3 regions of the Catenulispora yoronensis genome follow, and region 3 is predicted to be linked to each of the others. Evidence: riboswitches for the same ligand, from Rfam matches in the RefSeq annotation. Region 3 holds a riboswitch; each other region holds the start of a gene.

What was found. A riboswitch is a leader RNA that binds a small molecule or an ion and turns the genes downstream of it on or off. The one in region 3 is predicted to bind cobalamin.
Region 1: it holds a riboswitch for cobalamin, as region 3 does, so the genes downstream of both, ABD481_RS32850 (CbtB domain-containing protein) here and ABD481_RS28095 (VWA domain-containing protein) in region 3, are expected to answer to the same signal.
Region 2: it holds a riboswitch for cobalamin, as region 3 does, so the genes downstream of both, cobN (cobaltochelatase subunit CobN) here and ABD481_RS28095 (VWA domain-containing protein) in region 3, are expected to answer to the same signal.

What each region holds. Positions count from the first base shown of each region.
Region 1 is NZ_BAAAQN010000050.1:52,417-58,722, reverse strand. It holds gene ABD481_RS32865 (RidA family protein) at 1-370, shown strand, start outside; gene ABD481_RS32860 ((2Fe-2S)-binding protein) at 372-1,112, opposite strand; gene ABD481_RS32855 (CbtA family protein) at 1,123-2,013, opposite strand; gene ABD481_RS32850 (CbtB domain-containing protein) at 2,035-2,259, opposite strand; cobalamin riboswitch at 2,304-2,464, opposite strand; gene ABD481_RS32845 (MFS transporter) at 2,574-4,112, shown strand; gene ABD481_RS32840 (RNA polymerase subunit sigma-70) at 4,109-5,125, shown strand; gene ABD481_RS32835 (hemerythrin domain-containing protein) at 5,126-5,764, opposite strand; gene ABD481_RS32830 (hypothetical protein) at 5,940-6,306, shown strand, end outside.
Region 2 is NZ_BAAAQN010000007.1:38,846-45,151, forward strand. It holds gene cobN (cobaltochelatase subunit CobN) at 1-2,580, opposite strand, end outside; adenosylcobalamin (AdoCbl) riboswitch at 2,602-2,739, opposite strand; gene ABD481_RS08065 (cobalamin biosynthesis protein) at 2,786-3,730, opposite strand; gene ABD481_RS08070 (COG4280 domain-containing protein) at 3,870-4,601, shown strand; gene ABD481_RS08075 (hypothetical protein) at 4,598-4,801, shown strand; gene ABD481_RS08080 (DUF4265 domain-containing protein) at 4,847-5,350, opposite strand; gene ABD481_RS08085 (beta-glucosidase family protein) at 5,378-6,306, opposite strand, start outside.
Region 3 is NZ_BAAAQN010000039.1:71,034-77,339, reverse strand. It holds gene ABD481_RS28105 ((2Fe-2S)-binding protein) at 1-306, opposite strand, end outside; gene ABD481_RS28100 (sulfite oxidase-like oxidoreductase) at 440-1,084, shown strand; cobalamin riboswitch at 1,657-1,830, shown strand; gene ABD481_RS28095 (VWA domain-containing protein) at 1,917-4,214, shown strand; gene cobO (cob(I)yrinic acid a,c-diamide adenosyltransferase) at 4,214-4,834, shown strand; gene ABD481_RS28085 (hypothetical protein) at 4,917-5,207, opposite strand; gene ABD481_RS28080 (cobyrinic acid a,c-diamide synthase CobB) at 5,206-6,306, shown strand, end outside.

The sequences.
Region 1 (6,306 bases), on a different contig from region 3:
CTTCAGCCACGTCGCCGTCGTCCCGCCCGGCGCCGCCACCGTCTACGTCGGCGGCCAGAACGGCGTCGACGCGGACGGCAAGCTGGTCTCCGACGACGTCGCCGACCAGTCGGCCCGGGCCCTGGACAACGCGGCGGCGGCGCTGGCCGCGGTCGGCGCGACGCTCGCCGACGTCGTGCAGTGGACCGTACTCTTCGTCGACGGCGTGGACCTCCAGACCGCCTACGGCGCCATCGGCCCACGCCTCGGCGCGGCGGCGGCGCAGGCCGGGAACCCGCCGCTGGTGACGGGCGCGCGGGTGGCGGCACTCGGGGTGCCCGGCGCCCTGATCGAGGTGAGCGCGGTCGCGGCGCTGCTGCCCGCGGAATAGCTCACCGAAGCGCGCAGTCCCCGCACAGCGCACCGCGCTGATTCGGCGCGGCCCGGTAGATCAGGCAGCAGTTCCGACGTCGGAAGCTCCCGTCCGCCGCGTACCCCACGCTGCCTGCCAGCTCCGCGCGCGCCAGGAGAACCCCCAGCTCGGCCGTCGCCCGATCCCTCAGTGCCGGCCGTGCCGCCGCCAGCGCCTTGCCGGCGCCGACCAGTGCCGACGCGACGTTCCCTCGCAAGATGTGCCGGTTGACGCCGAACGACGCCATCAGCGTCTCCAACTCCGTGACCACGCCGTCGGTGATCCGGCCGTCGGGCCGGCCGTCGGTGATCCGGCCGTCGGGACGGCCCTCGACCACGGCCTCGTTGATCGACAACGGAAAAGTACTCGCCAAGCCGGGCTGCCATCGCAGGTCCCCGGCCCGCACCGATCCCCGCCACCCGTACAGCACACCCAGTCCGAACAGCGGCGACATCACCCGCGCGACCAGCCCCAAATGCGCCACGGAAGCCGCGACTCGCAGCTCGACCTTCTCAATGTCCTGTCCGCTGCCGGCCGCCAGGTATCCGCGCACGCCCGCGACCCGCTCCGCCATCGCCCCCGGCTCCTCGACCAGCTCGGCGAAGGGACGCCACGGCGCCTCGCACGACTCCGAGCCGGCGTGGAACGCGGCGCCGAAGTACGGCCCCAGCGCTGCGAGCTCCTCACTCACCAGCGCCAGGGCCGGAACTCCGTTCGTCACCCGGCAATCCTCACACCGCCGCGGGCATCGCGCCCGCATTCCCGGCGGCCTCGGCGTTGCCCGGCGTCCCGGTCGCGGGCTGCATCGCCGGGCGGAGCACCCGTTCGGCCATCGGCCCGAAGGCCAGGCCGAGGGTGCCCCACAGCAGCGCCTGCGCCAGGATCGAGTAGAGCCGGAACGAGAACAGCACGTCGGCCGGGAAGCCCGGGTAGACGATCGCGCCCTTGCCGTCGGTCAGCGGCAGCGGCGTCTCGCTCGCGTGGTGCCCGAACTCGCGGACGTTCGCCGACAGTTCTCCGAGCGAGGGCAGGACCGCCATCACGATGCCGATCGCCGCCGCGAAGCCGACAGCGGCCAGCACCGTCGCGTTCCAGTTCCCGAACCGGGCCGCGAGTCGGCGACCGGCCCACACCGCCGCGAACAGGAACGCCAGCGAACAGGCCACCATCGCCAAATAGAGCAGCCCCCGGGCGCGGATGGTGTCCGGATGCCCGATCGCCGGCGGGTTGGCCGGGTACTTCAGGAACGGCACGAGGTAGAACCCGGCGAACCCGGCCCCCGCCACCAGCAGCGCCAGCGGTTTGGGCTGGATCCGGCCGACCCGGCCCAGGCACAGCAGATAGGCGACCGCGAACAGTCCGCCCATCGCCGCCCCGAAGCCGATCATCCCGACCCCGATACCGATATCGGCCTGCACGGTACGGCTGAACAGGTCCGGATCGGCAGCGTCCGCCGGCAACCCGGCGGCCTGGTTCAGCGCGGCCTGCGCCGCGTCCCGGCCGCTCTCGTAGGCGATCGCCTTGTCGATGACCGACTCGGCGAACACCCGCGCGAACAGGAACGCGAGCAGACCGGCGAGCGCGCCGGCCAGCAGGCCGCGCGCGATGATGCGCTTTTCCATCAGAGCACTGACCCTCGCGGCTCAGTGGCAGGGGAAGCCGAGCAGGTGGCGGGCATCGTGCACGAACTCGTGCAGATGCATGTCCCCGCCGAAGACGGAGAACGCGCCCTGGTCCACGCCGATGAAGTAGTACGCCAGCAGCGCGAACAGCATCGTGCCGCCGATCCACAGCCGCGCCGTGGCCGCGGAGACCACCAGCGGCGTCGGAACCGAGACCGGGGAGGCCGGGGCAGGGGAAACAGGCATGGTGCTCATAGAGAGCCCTCCTTCGGGATCTTGCGTCCCTGTTCGATGGAGCGGGTCGACCGGGGAGGGTCTGACTCACCCGCCCGCTTCGACTGCCCGACGAAGCAGGGGGCTCACAGTGGCGCGACCGTGCCGGAATTGCACCGGCTTCCTGTCCCAGTACCTTGCTTGGGCAGCGTAGGGCCGCGCACGCACCGCGTCAAAGAGATGTCGATCACCGGGTCGGCCGCGCGCGACGATTTTCGGCTCCGCCGCCGGTACATATCCGCGGGTGCTTCGCCGGGAAGCCCCGAGCGGAGACCGGAGGTCCGGGAGTGAGCAGGGAAAAAACGAGTGCGGCGGAGGCCGCGGGTTCGGCGGACACCGCCACCCCGCGCATGACCGCGCCCCAGCGCTGGACCCTCGCCCTGGCCTCGGTGGCCTCGCTGATGGTGGTCCTGGACATGCTGGTCGTCACCACGGCGCTGAACAAGATCCGCCTCGACCTCGGCGCGTCGATGGCCGAGTTGGAGTGGACGATCACCGCGTTCACACTGAGCTTCGCGGTGCTGCTGATGCCGGCCTCCGCCCTCGGCGACCGCCTGGGCCGCCGCCGGATGTTCCTCACCGGCATCGCGATCTTCACCGTCGCCTCGGCGGCCTGCGCGCTCGCCCCGGACACCGGGCTGCTGATCGGGGCCCGCGCCGTCCAGGGCGTCGGCTCGGCGCTGATCATGCCGCACGCGATGGTGCTGCTCAGCGTGGCCTTCCCGGGCCGCCAGCGGGCCAAGGCGCTGGGGACGTTCAGCAGCGTGACGGGCCTGGGCACGGTCGGCGGACCGGTGGTCGGCGGCGCGATCACCCAGGGGCTCGACTGGCACTGGATCTTCTGGGTGAACGTGCCGATCGGGCTGCTGCTGATGCCGCTGGCGCGCGCCAAAACGGCGGAGAGCACCGGCCCGGCGCGGCGGCTGGACGTCGCAGGCCTCGTCCTCGTCACTGGCGCCGCGTTCGGCCTGGTCTGGGGCCTGGTGCGGGGCAACGCCGTCGGCTGGGCCGGCGCGGAGACGGTCGGCACGCTGGCGGCGGGCGGCGTCCTGGCGGTCGCCTTCGTCGTCTGGGAGCTGCGGGTCGACGCGCCGATGCTGCCGATGCGGTTCTTCCGCGTCCCGGCGTTCTCCGGCGGCAACGCGGCCGGGTTCCTGATGTACGCCACGACGGTCGGCGTCACGTTCCTGCTCACGCAGTATCTCCAGGTCGGCCTCGGCTACGACCCGCTGGCCACCGGTCTGCGCCTGATCCCGTGGACGCTGACGCTGACGCTCATCGCCCCGATCACCGGCGCCCTGGTCCCGCGGGTCGGCGAGCGGCCGCTGCTGGTCGGCGGGCTCACGCTGCTCGCGGTCGCGATGGGCTGGATCGCGCTGATCGCCGGCCCGGACCGGGGCTACGCGGTGCTGGTCGCGCCGCTGGTGCTCGGCGGCTGCGGCTTGTCGTTCGCAATGCCCGCCGCGCAGAACGCGGTGCTCGGCGCGGTGCCGCCGGCGGCGGTCGGGGCGGCGAGCGGCGTGTTCAACACCTTGCGCCAGCTGGGGAGCACGTTCGGCGTCGCGATCCTGGCGGCGGTCTTCGCGGCGAACGGCGGCTACGGCTCGGCGAAGGCGTTCGGCGACGGCTTCGACGCGGCGATGAAGGTCGCGGCGGCGCTGGCGTTGGGGGCGGCGGTCGCGGGATGGTGGACGCCGAGCCGGCGTTCACGGGCGGCGGCGGCGACTTCGGGCTCTGACAATCCGGCCTCTGACAACCCGGCCTCTGACAACCCGGCCGCCGCCACGGCCCCGCCCCGATCGGAGACCCCGGTGGGATCACGATGACCAGCACGGGCAACGCGGCGAGCGCGGTGGTGATGAGCACGATGGCGGCAAACACAGTGGCGACGAGCGAGGAGTTCGCGGTCCGGACCGACCCGCTGCGCGGCGAGCTCCTGGCGCACTGCTACCGGATGCTCGGCTCGGTCCACGACGCCGAGGACCAGTTGCAGGAGACGCTGCTGCGGGCCTGGCGCGCCTACGACCAGTACGACCCGCGGCGCGCGGCCCTGCGGACCTGGCTCTACCGCATCGCCACCAACACCTGCCTGACGGCGCTGGAGCAGCGCAGCCGCCGTCCGCTGCCCTCCGGTCTCGGCGCGCCCGGCGACGACCCCGACGCCCCGATGGTTCGCGGCGAGGAAGTGCCCTGGCTCCAGCCGATCCCGGACGCTCTGCTGGGCGATCCGGCCGGGGTGGCGTCGTCGCGGCACACGCTCCGGCTGGCGTTCCTGGCCGCGTTGCAGCTCCTGCCGGCGCGGCAGCGGGCGGTGCTGATCCTGCGCGACGTGCTGGACTGGCCCGCCGCCGAAGTCGGCAAGGCGCTGGAGATGACCACCACCGCCGTCCACAGTGCCCTGCGACGCGCGCGGGCCCGCCTCGCGACGGCCGGGCTCGGCGAGGACCAGGTCGGCGAACCGCACAGTCCCGACGAGCGCGCGCTGGTCGAGCGGTACGTCGCGGCGTTCGAGAGCGCGGACCTGGTGGCGTTGGAGAAGCTGCTGACCGACGACGTGCTGCTGGAGATGCCGCCGATGCTCGGCTGGTACGTCGGCCGCGAGCACTACGTGCGCTTCATCGCCCGCCTCTTCACGCTCCGGGGGGCGGTGTGGCGGATGGTTCCGGTGGCCGCGAACGGCCATCCGGCGGTGGCCGCGTACGTCCGCGCGCCCGACGGGGACGGCTTCGTGCTGAACACGGTGCAGGTCTTCGAGATCAGCGACGGCCGGATCAGCCGGAACACAGCGTTCCGCGACGCGGAAGTTTTCGCGGTGTTCCGGCTGCCGGAGCGGATCTGATCAGGCCCAGGGGTGCCGGGCCTGGTACCGCCCCTCCCACAGCAGCCGGTTGAGCACCTTCACCGGGGCCGGCAGCGCGTTGAAGAGGGCGGTGCGCTGGTCCGGACGCGCACCGTCGAGCATCCACGGCACGTAGGCGGCGGCGCCGGACAGCTTCTGCTTGCGGGCCATGGCCTTGCTGAAGTCGGCCCAGTCCTTGGGCTCCAGCACCCGCTGGATCAGCGGGAGCGCCGCCTCCTCCTCGTGGCGCATGTGGCCGCGGAGCCCGACGTCCAGGCCGGCGACGATCTCCGGCAGCGCGACGGACCGCTGCGCCATCGCGACGTCGACCGCTTCCAGCAGCCCGTCCAGCCGGCCGTGCTCGGCGGCCATCGCGGCCAGGATCTCCGCGGCGTCGGCCGCGTCGGCGCGGCCGGCCGAGGCGGCGGTGACGCGCGGCCACAGCGTCTCGTCCTCGACGGAGTGGTGGACGTGCAGCTGGCGCTTGAAGTTGGCCCATCCGGCCTGGACGCCGATGCTGTCCGCGCGGTCGGCCTGGGCCGCCTGGCGGAGCCGGTCCAGGTCGCGACGGAACGCGTCGTGGGTCAGGTACATCATGGTGAAGTCGATGCGCCCGGTCGCGGGCTCGGTCGTGGTCATGGCTGGACTCCCCGAGTGGGTGTGGCCCTGGGTGCGGACCTCCATTTTACTACGAGACTCATACTACATGAAGTTCTGATTGTCAGAGAGTCGTAGCAATAGGCGGAGGGGAGCCCGCCCGGGGCGGACACGCTACGGTGCCGGTGTGAAGATCCCAGGGGGCATAACCGGAATAGTGACCTTGACCGTTGCGAGCACCGCTCTGGCGGCCTGCGGGAGTTCGGACTCGAAGATCTCCGTCGACAAGCTGCAGAAAGCCGCCGACAAGGTGATCGCGGCACCGGCGGACCCGTGCCCTTTGGGCTTCGACGTCAACGCCGCGTTGAAGAAGGCCGGAATCGCCGCCACCGCGAAGCCCGGGGAGGAAGGCAGGTCCGACACCGCCGCCGTGGACGCCGACAGCACCACGAACGCCCAGGCCGACTCACCGCTCAAACAACGTGGCGCCAGCATCCTCACCTGCCACTACACCCTCTCCACCGGCGGATACCTCACCGCGGCGGTCGCGGGCGTGCACACCGGCACCGCGATCTCTCTGATGG
Region 2 (6,306 bases), on a different contig from region 3:
GGGGCCGGCCGGGATGTAGCGGCCGTCGAGGGCGCGCAGGAGGTTGGTGATCTCGTCGGTGGTGCGAGCCAGGCGGGGAACCAGCTCGGTCGCCGCGAAGGTCAGGACACTGACGACGCCGGCGTCGGCGGTGCCGAGAACCGCGGTGCAGACCGGCTCGGCCTGCTCCGGCTGCCAGCCGCCGGCGGCCAGGCGCTCGATGAGGCGGCGGGCGAGGGTTTCGAGCAGGTCGACGACGTCCGAGGCCGTGCGGGCCGGGGCTGAGGCTGAGGCCGGGACTGTCGCCGGGACTGGGGCCGGAGCCGGCAGCGGGGCTGTCGCCAGGCCCGGGGCCACGCCCGCGACCTCGGCCTCCGCCGGGTCCTGCGAACCGGCCGCGGCCGCGAGCTCGCCGAGCAACTCAGGACTCTTCACCATCGCGCCCGGCTCGGCCAGCAGCACCTGCTCGTCCAGCCCCACGAACGCCGCCAGCGCCTGCCGCAGCCCCGGCACCGCCCCGGTCACGCCGCCGAACACCTGCTTCGCCCGCAGCACCGCGAGGACGTCGGCGACCAGCTCCTCCCCCTCCGGCGCCCGGCCCAGGATGTGGAGCCCGTCGCGGATCTGGACGTCCTTGATCTCGCACAGGTAGCCGTCGAGGTGCAGCACGAACTCGTCGAAGTCGTCGTCGGCGGGCTGGCGGTCGACGTCGCCGTGCAGGAACGCGGCCAGGTCGTGGTGCAGCTGCGCGGCGCGGATCAGGGTCCAGATCTGCGCCCGCACCGCCGGGGTCTTGTCCGGGTCCAGCGCGGCGACGGTCGCGTACTCGTCGAGCAGCTGCTCCAGCTTCGCCAGCTCGCCGTAGGTGTCGGCGCGGGCCATCGGCGGCATCAGGTGGTCGATGATCGTGGCGTGGGCCCGGCGCTTGGCCTGGGTGCCCTCGCCGGGGTCGTTGACGATGAACGGGTAGATCAGCGGCAGCTCGCCGAGGACCGCGTCCGGAGCGCAGGAGCGCGACAGGCCCAGGCCCTTGCCGGGGAGCCACTCCAGCGTGCCGTGCTTGCCGAGGTGCACGACGGCGTCCGCACCGAAGGACTGTTCCAGCCAGCGATAGGCGGCGAGGTAGTGGTGGCTCGGCGGCAGGTCCGGGTCGTGGTAGATCGCGATCGGGTTCTCGCCGAAGCCGCGCGGCGGCTGGATCATCAGCAGGATGTTGCCGAACTGGAGCGAGGCCAGGACGACGTCGCCGGTCTCGCCGTCGACGTAGAGCGAGCCGGGCGGCTCGCCCCAGTGCCGCCGGACGCCCTCCCGAAGGTCGGCCGGGAGCGCCGCGAACCAGGACTCGTACTCGCGCAGCGGGACCCGGGCCGGAGCCGCCGCGAGCTGGTCCTCGGTGAGCCACTCCACGTCGTGGCCGCCGGCGGCGATCAGGCGGTGGATGAGCTCGTCGCCGTCCTCCGGGAAGTCGCCGACGGCGTAGCCGGCCTCGCGCAGCGCCGCGAGGAGGCGGACGGCCGAGGCGGGGGTGTCGAGACCGACCGCGTTGCCGATCCGCGCATGCTTGGTCGGGTAGGACGACAAGACCAGCGCGAGCTTCTTCTCGGCGTTGGGGATCGCGCGGAGAGCGGCGTGGCGATACGCGATGCCGGCCAGACGCTGGGCGCGTTCTTCGTCCGCGACATAGATGGGGATACCCGCTTCGCCCTGCTCCTTGAAGGAGAAGGGGACGGAGATCAAGCGGCCGTCGAACTCGGGGATCGCGACCTGCATCGCGGCGTCCATCGGCGTCAGCGCGGCGTCAGAGTCCTGCCACGCCTCGCGAGAGGTGGTGAGACAGAGTCCTTGGATGATGGGGATGTCCAGGCTCGCGAGGGCGCCGACGTCCCAACTCTCTTCCGAGCCCCCGGCGCTGGCGTCCGCCGCCGTGGTGCCGCCCGCCGCGAGGACGGTGACGATGAGGGCGTCACAGGGGGCGAGCAGGTCTACGAGGCCCTGAGCAGTGGGGTCCGAGAGACCGCGTAGAGAGTTGCAGTAGATGGGCAGCGCCGCCGCGCCCCGGGTTTCGAGAGCTGCGGTAAGGGTGTCGATGAAGGCGGTGTTGCCCGAGAGCTCGTGGGCTCGGTAGAAGATGATGCCCACCGTGGGACGGCGATCATCGGGCGCGGCGGGAGCGCCGTGCACCCCGAACTCCGGCATCGCCGCCGGCGCCTCGAATCCCTCCCCGCCACCGAGCACGGTGTCGGCGAGGAAGGCGGCCAGCTGGCCGAGGTTCCCCGGGCCTCCGGCAGTGAGGTAGTTCAACGTCTCAGCCGCGACGCCGCCCGGCACGGTCGACAGCGCCATCAGCTCCGCGTCCGGCACGGCTTCGCCGCCGAGCACGACGGCCGGAACGCCGCTGGCGGCAACAGCGTCGACGAGCCATTGCCACAGCCGATGCCCGCCGAGCAGGCGCAGCACGACGACGTCGGCGTCGGCGAGCAGCGGCGCCAACGACTCGGCGTCCAGGCGCGCCGGGTTGGCGGTGCGATAGGCCGCGCCGGAGGCGTGGGCGGCCAGCAGCTCGGTGTCGGCGGTGGACAGCAGCAGAACGCGCGCAGGCATGCGGCGGCACTTCCTCTCGCGGAGTCCGCGCTCCGCCTCGGGCCGATGATGACGGACGGCAGGCAGTTCCTGACTTCCGCCTGAAGAGGCGGTCACAGTTGCGGGACAGTGCCCGATTCGCACGGGCTTCCTGGTTCTGACGTCCGGGGACAGTGTGACAGATCGGGGCGGGTGCCTCTATCCGCCAGTACCCGCCTACTGCCTACTACCCCTTCCGCCCCAGTGCCCAAGCCACCCGCACCGCGACCCCCGCCGACACGACCCCCACCACCCCGGACAACGCCGTGGCCCGATGAATGTCGGCCACCCGCGGCGCCCGCCCCGTCCCCATCACGGGCCGGTCCTCGACCACGTCCCCGTACTTGTTGGTCCCGCCGAGCCGCAGCCCCAGCGCGCCGGCGGCGGACGCCTCGCATCGACCGGCGTTGGGACTCGGGTGTCGACCGCCGTCGCGAAGCAGCACCTTGAGAGTCCGCCGAGGGCTCCCGAGGATCGCCGGCGCACTGACCACCGTGGCCGCGCCCGTGAACCTGGCCGGAAGGTAGTTGAGCACATCATCCAACCGCGCGGCGGCCCATCCGAAGTTCAGATACTTCTCGTTCCGGTACCCGACCATCGCGTCGAGCGTGTTCGCCGCCCGATACGCCAGCAGCCCGGGAATCCCCGCCACCGCACCCCACAACAACGGCGCCACCACGGCGTCGGACGTGTTCTCCGCCACGGACTCGACGACCGCCCGCGCGATCTCGTCGGTGTCCAGCTTGCTCGGATCCCGCCCGCACAAATGAGGCAGCCGCTCGCGCGCCGCCTCCACGTCACCCGCGCTGAGCAACGACCCGATCGCCGTCGCCTCCCGCCGCAACGACGTCCCCCCGAGCACCGTCCACGTCGCCAGCGCGGTCAACGCGGCCTGTGTCACCGGCCGCCCGCGCCCCATCCGCTCCGCGACGCCCCCCACGGCAGCAGCGCCCGCCACCAACGCGCCCGCGTACCCGACCCCCGCACCGCGCGAATCGGCATACATCGTCTTTCGCAACGCCGACGCGGCCCGGCCGAACCCCGCCACCGGGTGCCCCCGGCGCGGATCGGCGAAATACCAGTCGGCCGCGAAGCCGAGCGCCAGGCCCACAGCACGGGAAGAAGATCGCATGCGCACAACTTAGCGACGCCGCGCTGCCTACGGCGCGCCGTCGCCGGATTGACGTGACGCGCCGTGACCGGATCGACCCGACCGAATCGACCCGACCGGATTGACGTTGTCAACGGACCCGACAAGCTACATTGACCCCGTGGGAACAGCCTTCCTGCTGCTGTCGGTCTTCCTGGCCTGCGCGGTCGAAGCCGTGGAGGCCCTCACCATCGTGCTCGCCGTCGGTATCACCCGAGGCTGGCGGCCCGCCCTGCAAGGCGTCGCGGCGGGCCTGCTCCTGCTCGCCGTCGTGGTGGCGGCCCTGGGCCCGGCGCTGACCGTCCTCCCCCTCAAAGCCCTGCGCCTCGTGGTCGGCGGCCTGCTGCTGACCTTCGGCCTCCAGTGGATCCGCAAGGCGATCCTGCGGGCCTCCGGCTACAAGGACCTGCGCGACGAAGCCGCCGCCTACCGCCGCCAGATCGCCGCGGCGGAGCAGGCCACGGCGACCAAGAAGCCGCTCGTCGACGACTGGTACGCCTTCACCCTCTCCTTCAAGGGCGTGACCCTGGAGGGTCTGGAGGTGGCCTTCATCGCCCTCACGTTCGGCGCCAACCAGCACGACATCCCGCTCGCGGCGCTGGCGGCCGTCGCCGCCGTGCTGGTGGTGGCGGCGGCCGGCGCGGTCCTGAAAGCACCGCTGGCGCGCGTCCCGGAGAACACCATGAAGTTCGCGGTCGGCGTGATGCTCACCGGCTTCGGCATCTTCTGGGGAGCCGAGGGTGCGGGCGCCGACTGGCCCGGCGGCGACGCGGCGCTGCCGGTCGTCGTCGCCTACGTGCTGGCCGTCGCCACCGCCGCGACCTGGCTCCTGCGCAGGAGGCGCGCCGCATGAACAAACTCAAGGCCTTCGGTGCCTTCTGGTACGAGTTCGTCGTCGGCGACGATCCGCTGGTCGCCGTCCTCGTCGTCGCCGGTCTCGCCGGGACCGCCGTCCTCAGTACGCGCACCACGGCTTCGTGGTGGCTGCTCCCGGTCGTCGTCACCCTCGCGCTGGTGACGACGCTGGCGCGGGCCGTCCGCAGCAAGAAATAGCAGGACCCGGACTCAGCGCGAGCCTCAGCACGGGACTCAGCGGACTCAGCGTCCGGCCGTCCGCCACGCCTCGGTCACGCACCCCTCCTCGAACTCCCACCGGCCGTCTTCCTCGCCCTCTTCCAGCAGCTTCTTCACCGACGCCACGTCGACCGCGCCGGGCACGTTCAAAGCCACCATGCCGAACCGCGCGATCCCCTCGCCGGTGACCCCGTAGGGCGCGAACGCGTCCAGCACCGCCTGCCGCACCTCGTCCCGGCCGCCGCCCTCCCCGGGCATGATGCGGATCGTGCAGTTGTCGGAGTACCGCACGGCCTCTTGCACCCAATGCACCCCGGCGCGGTCGGTGGCGAACCGCACGACATCGCCCATCGCGTATCCGCGCACGAAGAACGGGACATTGTCGAGCCGGGCCAGATCGTCCCCGAGGCTGACCGCCCACAGCCGCTCGGAGCCGGCCGGCGGCCATCCCGTCTCGTCCTGGTGCAGCTTGAAGACCACCTTCACCATCTCGGCCTCGGGCCTGCCAGCCCCTTCGTCGACGATCACGCCTTCCAGCATCTCATCACGGCGCCCTCAGCCGTCGGCCACCTCCACCCGCGTGCGAAGCCGCGGATCGGCCGCCGACCGGGACGCGATCAGCGCTCGCGGACCCCCGCGCACCCGCCAGCCGTGCGCGTCGGCGTCCCAGCGCGCCAGTACGCGGGCCGGGACGGTGATCGGGACGGTCGCGATCTCGCCCGGCGCCGCGAGCGTCGCGCCGAACCCGACCAGACGCTGGGGATCGGCCCTGTCGACGCCCTCGCCGGTCAGGTAGATCTGCACCACCTCGCGCCCGATCCGGGCGCCGGTGTTCCGGACCCGCACCAGGACCTCGATGTCCCCCGAATCGGTGACCGCGGCGGTGATGTCCTCATAGGACCAGGTGGTGTAGCCGAGCCCGTGGCCGAAGGGGAACGCCGGGACGGTGTCAGCCTTCTCATAACCGCGATACCCGACCAGCGAGCCCTCGCGATAGCTGATCGTGCCGTCGACCGGCCGCGTCGACAGCACGGGAGCGTCGGCGGCGGTCTTCGGGAACGTCGTGGGCAGCCGACCGGCGGGCTCCACCGCGCCGGTCAGCGCGTCGGCGATCGCGTGGCCGCCTTCCTGTCCCGGGAACCACGCCCACAGCAGCGCCGGCACGCGCTCCCGCCACGGCATCTCCACCGGCGCCCCGGCGTTCACCACGACCACGGTGCGCGGGTTGGCCGCGACCACCGCCGCGACCAGGTCGTCCTGCCGTCCGGGCAGCTTCAGATCGGCGCGGTCGAAGCCCTCGCTCTCCACCTCGTCGGTGGTGCCGACGACGACGATCGCCAGGTCCGCCGCGCGCGCCGCCGCCACGGCGGCCGCGAACAACTCGTCGGCTCCGGACCCGGGCGCCTCGGAGTGGAGTCCGAACATCGCGATCGGCAGGCCGGGGTCGACCAGCGCGACCACCTCGGCGCGGACGCCGGTTCCCG
Region 3 (6,306 bases):
GGTGGCCGAGGCGGTGACCGGCGCTGACGCCGATACCGACGCCATGCCCGACGCCATGACCGACGTCTCGATCGGCGCGCGCAGCGGCGCCTCGGCCGGCAGCAGCTCCGCCGCCGGCATGCCCTCCGCCGGCGCCGAGTCCGCGACGCGGGCGGCGGCCAGCAGGCAGCTCAGGCGCTTCACGCAGGTCCCGCAGGCGGAGCCGGCCCCGGTGGCCTTGCGGACCTGCTTGACGGACTTCGCACCCAGCGCGACCGCTGCGTCGATCTCGGCGGTGGTCACCGCGTGGCATATGCAGGCGTACAAGCGAGGCTCCGGGGCTTATCAATCGGTGCGGACGCACCTGATCAATGATGACTTAGGCGAGCCTAAGCTACAAAAGCCCCACCGCCAAGTCCCCGGCGCACGTGCGGTCCGCCACATCTGGGACGATGGACCCATGGGGCAGCCGGGATCAGGGGTGGACATCGAAGCCGACGCGCGGACGGCGGACCGGCTCCCGCCCGGCCAGCGCATGCAGCGCGGCGAGTGGCCGGTCCTGCACTACGGCCCTGTTCCCCGCTTCAAGCCCGCCACCTGGGACTTCCGCGTCACCGGCGCCACCGCCGACGGCGAGGAGGCGATCTGGTTCCACGAGGAGTTCACGGCCCTGCCCGCCGTCGACGTCGTGGCCGACTTCCACTGCGTCACCAAGTTCACGATGTTCGACGCCCCGTGGCGCGGCGTGGCCGCCCAGACCATCCTCGACCTGGCCCCGCCCGCGCCCGACGTCACCCACGTCACCGTCTGGGCCGAGTACGGCTACAGCGCCAACCTCCGCATGGAGGACCTCCTCCACGAGAAGACCCTGTTCGCGACGCACCACGCCGGCGAACCCCTCACCCCGGAGCACGGCTTCCCGCTGCGCCTGATCGTCCCCCACCTCTACGCCTGGAAGGGCCCGAAGTGGGTCCGCGGGATCGAGTACCTCACCGAGGACCGCCGCGGCTTCTGGGAGGAGCGCGGCTACCACAACATCGGCGACCCGTGGCGGGAGCAGCGCTACTCGTATCAAGAGGATCCGGGCGACGGCCCGCCGCTGTAAGTCCGCCTCTAAAAGCTCGCCTGAGTAGGTGCGACTTTGTGAGACGCTCTGTCTCTAATAAAGACACCATGTGTCGCTGCAAGACACTCTGTCTCGTAAAAAGGGCGACCTCGGAGCCGAACTCACCTAGTACGGATCCGCCGCAATACGGCCTTCCACAGCGACCCGGGCCGGCTCAGGGTGCGTCCGCTGCCGACGTTCGTCACGTTCGGTACGTTCGGTACGTTCGCCAGTCCCGTTGTATTCGTCACATTCATCACATCCGCACCACGCGCCGCCGCTCCACTCCACCCGCCACGAGTGTCACGTCGGTCACTCCGCTCGGCCCTCCCGGCCGGACCGAAAGCCCCGCCTTCCAACTCGTACTCGCCCAAAACCGGCGCCCCGCGCCGTCGCTTGCTCACCCTCCCATTGACCGACACATCAGCCCATACCGCCACCGGGCGCCACTCCACCACGCCTCAGCGCCACCCCTGGCGCCGCACCTGCCCCCGGCACCCCACGGTCCTCCTCAGGCCCGGCGGTTTGACGCCCGTTGATCGCTGCGGGATGCTGCACGCAGGACGGTCGGCAGGAATCCCGGTGCGAATCCGGAACGGTCCCGCCACTGTGATCAGGGAGCACCTCCCCACGAGGATGCCGCCCGGCAACGCCTCACGGCCGCGCCGAACGGCAGCCCCAGCCACTGGAACCGCGAAGTTCTGGGAAGGCAGGAAAAGGTGCTGCGATCTGAGAGTCAGGAGACTCCGACCGCCTCCGGCACGCCGCCCCCGCGGCGTGTCTGTGCTATTGGACCTGTCGGGCGTGGACACCCGTGAGGAGCTGATTCGGCGTGCCGCCGTACCCCTTCGCCGCCGTGGTCGGACTCGACGACCTGCGGTTGGCCCTCCTGCTCAACGCCGTCTCGCCGGCCGTCGGCGGCGTCCTGGTCCGCGGCGAGAAGGGCACCGCCAAGTCCACGATCGTGCGGGCGCTGGCCGCTGTGCTCCCCGCGCTCGACGTCGTTCCGGGCTGCCGCTTCTCCTGCGACCCGCGGGTCCCGGACGCCGAATGTCCCGACGGACCGCACTCCGACAGTTCCCGCTCCGTCAGTTCGCACCCCGACGGGCCGCACTCCGACGGTCCGAACCGCGCCAGCAGCCTCGCCGTCGCCGACTCCCGCCCCGCGCGCCTCGTCGAGCTGCCGGTCGGCGCCACCGAGGACCGGCTGGTCGGCTCCCTGGACCTGGAGAAGGTGCTGGCCTCCGGCGTCGCCGCCTACGAGCCCGGCCTGCTCGCCGCCGCGCACCGCGGCCTGCTCTACGTCGACGAGGTCAACCTCCTGCACGACCACCTCGTCGACCTCCTCCTGGACGCCGCCGCCATGGGCGTCGCGCATGTCGAGCGCGAAGGCGTCTCCGTGCGGCACTCCGCCCGCTTCCTGCTCGTCGGCACGATGAACCCCGAAGAGGGCGAACTGCGCCCCCAGCTCCTGGACCGCTTCGGACTGACCGTCGAGGTCCGCGCCAGCCGCGACCCGGCCGAACGCGCCGAAGTCGTCCGTCGCCGCCTCGCCTACGAAGCCGACCCCGAGGCCTTCGCCGCCGCCTGGGAAGCCGCCGACAAGGACACCGCCGCCCGCATCGCCGCCGCCCGCGCGCTCCTGCCCTCCGTGACGCTGCCGGACGCCGAACTGCTCCGCATCACCCGCATCTGCGCGGCCTTCGAGGTCGACGGCATGCGCGCGGACCTCGTCACGGCCCGCGCGGCGACGGCGCTCGCCGCCTGGGCGGGCCGGACCGTCGTGATCGCCGAGGACGTGCGCCGGGCGGCCACGCTGGCGCTCCCGCACCGCCGGCGGCGGCATCCGTTCGACGCGCCCGGACTGGACGAGAACCAGCTCGACGAGGCGATGCAGGACGGGGATGAGGACCCTGATCCGGGTCCGGGCGGCTCGGGCCCCGGTTCCGGAGGCCCCGACGGCCCCGACGCCGGCGCTGACCACGACCGGTCGGACCCCAACACGTCGGCGAACGCCGACGCCCGGCCCGAACCACCCGGCGGATCAGGCGTGGCGCCCGAGCCCGAACTGGTCGGCGAGGCGGATCGCGACCAGGAGGCCAACGGCCGACTGGAGCCGAAAGCCGGTCGGGACCAGGACCGCGATCGGGACCGCGACACCGAGTCCGACGACCGATCCGCTCGCGGCGGCGCCCAGCGCGAACAGGGCTCTGCGACACCCGGCGAGCCGTTCAAGGCCCGGCTGTTCCAGGTCGAGGGCGTGGGCGGCGGGGCCGAGGGCCGCCGTTCCCGCGCGCGCACCAGCACCGGGCGCGCGATCGGCGCCCGTCCGGGGACTCACGGTCTCCACCTCGTCGCGACTGTCCGGGCCGCCGCGCCCGAACAGGTCTCGCGCGGCCGTACCGAAGGCGCGCTGCGTCTGCGGTCGACGGATCTGCGGGAGCCGCTCCGCGAAGGCCGCGAGGGCAACCTGGTCCTCTTCGTCGTCGACGCCTCCGGCTCCATGGCCGCTCGTCAGCGCATGTCCGCCGTCAAGGGCGCGATCCTCTCGCTGCTGCTCGACGCGTATCAGCGCCGTGACAAAGTCGGCCTCGTGACCTTCCGCGGCCGCGACGCCGAGGTCGCGCTGCCGCCGACCTGGTCGGTCGAGGCCGGCGCCGCCCGGCTCACCACGCTTCCCACCGGCGGCCGCACGCCGCTGGCGGCCGGACTCCTCCAGGCCGCCGACGTCCTGCGGGTCGAGCGCATGCGGGATCCGCAGCGGCGGCCGCTGGTGGTCGTGGTGACCGACGGCCGGGCGACCGAGCCGTCGCGGTCTTCGGGCCCTGCGAAAGCCGCTCCGAAGTCGTCGGCTTCCCGCACCCAGGTCTCGCGCACCCAGGCCTCCCGCACCCAGGCCTCTCTCGCCGACTCCCGCCGCGCCGCCGTCCACCTCGCCGCCACTATCGCCGCCGTCGACGGCACCGCCATCGTCGTGGACTGCGAATCCGGCCCGGTCCGTCTCGGCCTGGCCGCCCGCCTCGCCGGCGATCTCGGGGCCGCCGGCCTCCAGCTTGCCGATCTCGCCGCCGCCACCCTCACCGCCGCTGTCCGGACCAACCGTCCCCGACCCGACCGGAGGGCTGCCTGATGCCTCAGGGCCAACCCGCTCACATCCCCGACGACGGCCTCACCACCCGCCAGCGCCGCAACCGGCCGCTGACGATCGTGCACACCGGTCCCGGCAAAGGAAAGTCGACAGCCGCCTTCGGGCTGGCGCTGCGCGGCTGGAACCAGGGCTGGCCGGTCGGGGTGTTCCAGTTCGTGAAGTCGGCGAAGTGGCGCATCGGCGAGGAGAACGCGCTGAAGGCGCTCGGCGACCTGCACCGCGCCACCGGCCAGGGCGGCCCGGTCGACTGGCACAAGATGGGCGAGGGCTGGTCCTGGATCCAGCGGGACCTGCACTCCGACCCGGAGCTCCAGGCCGACAACGCCCGCGCCGGCTGGGAGCGCATCAAGCAGGACCTGGCGGCCGAGACCTACCGCCTCTACATCCTCGACGAGTTCACCTACCCGATGAAGTGGGGCTGGGTCGACGTCGACGAGGTCGTGAAGACCCTGGCCGACCGGCCCGGGACCCAGCACGTCGTCATCACCGGCCGCGACGCCGCCCCGCAGCTGCTCGAGGCCGCCGACCTGGTCACGGAGATGACCAAGGTGAAGCATCCGATGGACGCGGCCCAGAAGGGCCAGAAGGGTATCGAGTGGTGAGCGGCGCTCCGCACGGCATTCCGGCCGCCGCGAACGCCTCGAACCCGAACTCCGCGAAACCGAACGCCTCGAACCCGAACTCTCAGCCCCCGAAATCTCCGGCCTCGAACTCTTCGACCCCCAACTCCGCGACCCCCAACTCCGCGACCCCCAACTCCGCGACCCCCAACTCCGCGACCTCGAACTCCGCGACCCCCAACTCCTCGGCCGCGACGGCTGCGGCGACTGTGGCGGTCGCGACGCCCGCCACCGCCCCGACACCCGCCAGGTCCGGCACAGCCGCACCGCCCGGCCCGCCGGCGATCGGCGCGTCCTCCCCGCCGACTCCCGCCCCCACCACCTCGACACCGTCCCAGCCGCTCTCCCTCACCATTCCCCGCATCGTCATCGCGGCCCCCGCCTCCGGCCACGGCAAAACGACCGTCGCCACCGGCATCGTCAAAGCCCTGACCGACCGCGGCTTCACCGTGGCCCCCTTCAAGGTCGGCCCCGACTACATCGACCCCGGCTACCACGCCCTGGCCGCCGGCCGCACCGGCCGCAACCTCGATCCCTACCTGGTCGGCACCGACCGCGTCGCGCCGCTGTTCGCCCACGGCGCGGCAGGCGCCGATCTGGCGGTCGTCGAGGGCGTCATGGGTCTGTACGACGGCGCCACCGGCGAAGGCGAGTTCGCCTCCACCGCGCAGGTCGCCAAGCTGCTCGACGCCCCGGTGGTGTTCGTCGTCGACGCCGCCGCGCAGGGCCGCTCGGTGGCCGCGCTGGTGCACGGCTTCCGGTCCTTCGACCCCGCGGTCCGGCTGGCCGGCGTCATCCTGAACCGGGTCGGCTCCGAGACCCATCTCAGGATCCTGACCGAGGCGCTGGACGACCTCGGCGTGCCGGTGCTCGGCGCGCTCGTCCGCGACGCCAAGGTGGCCGCGCCCTCCCGCCACCTCGGCCTGGTCCCAGTGGCCGAGCGCCGTGCCGAGGCGCTGGACGCGGTCGCCGCGCTCGGCGCGCTCGTCGACGCCGGCGTGCGCCTGGACCAGGTTTACGCCCTGGCCCGCACCGCGCCCGCGCTGCGCGTCGCGCCGTGGGATCCAGCCGCCGAAGTCGGTCCCCGGCGCGGTGCCAAGGCCCGGATCGCGATCGCGTCCGGGCCCGCTTTCACCTTCTCCTACGCGGAGAACGCCGAGCTGCTCACCGCCGCCGGCGCCGAGCTGCTGCCGTTCGATCCGCTGCGCGACGAGCGGCTCCCCGAGCGCGTCGGCGGCGTCGTCATCGGCGGCGGCTTCCCCGAGGTCCATGCCCCCGAGCTGGCCGCGAACGAGGCGCTGCGCGAGGCGGTGTTCCAGTTCGCCCGCTACGGCGGCGCCATCGCCGCCGAGTGCGCCGGGCTGCTCTACCTCGGCAAGAGCCTGGACGGGCTGCCGATGTGCGGGATCGTCGACGCCGAGGCGGTGATGACCGACCGGCTCACCCTCGGCTAC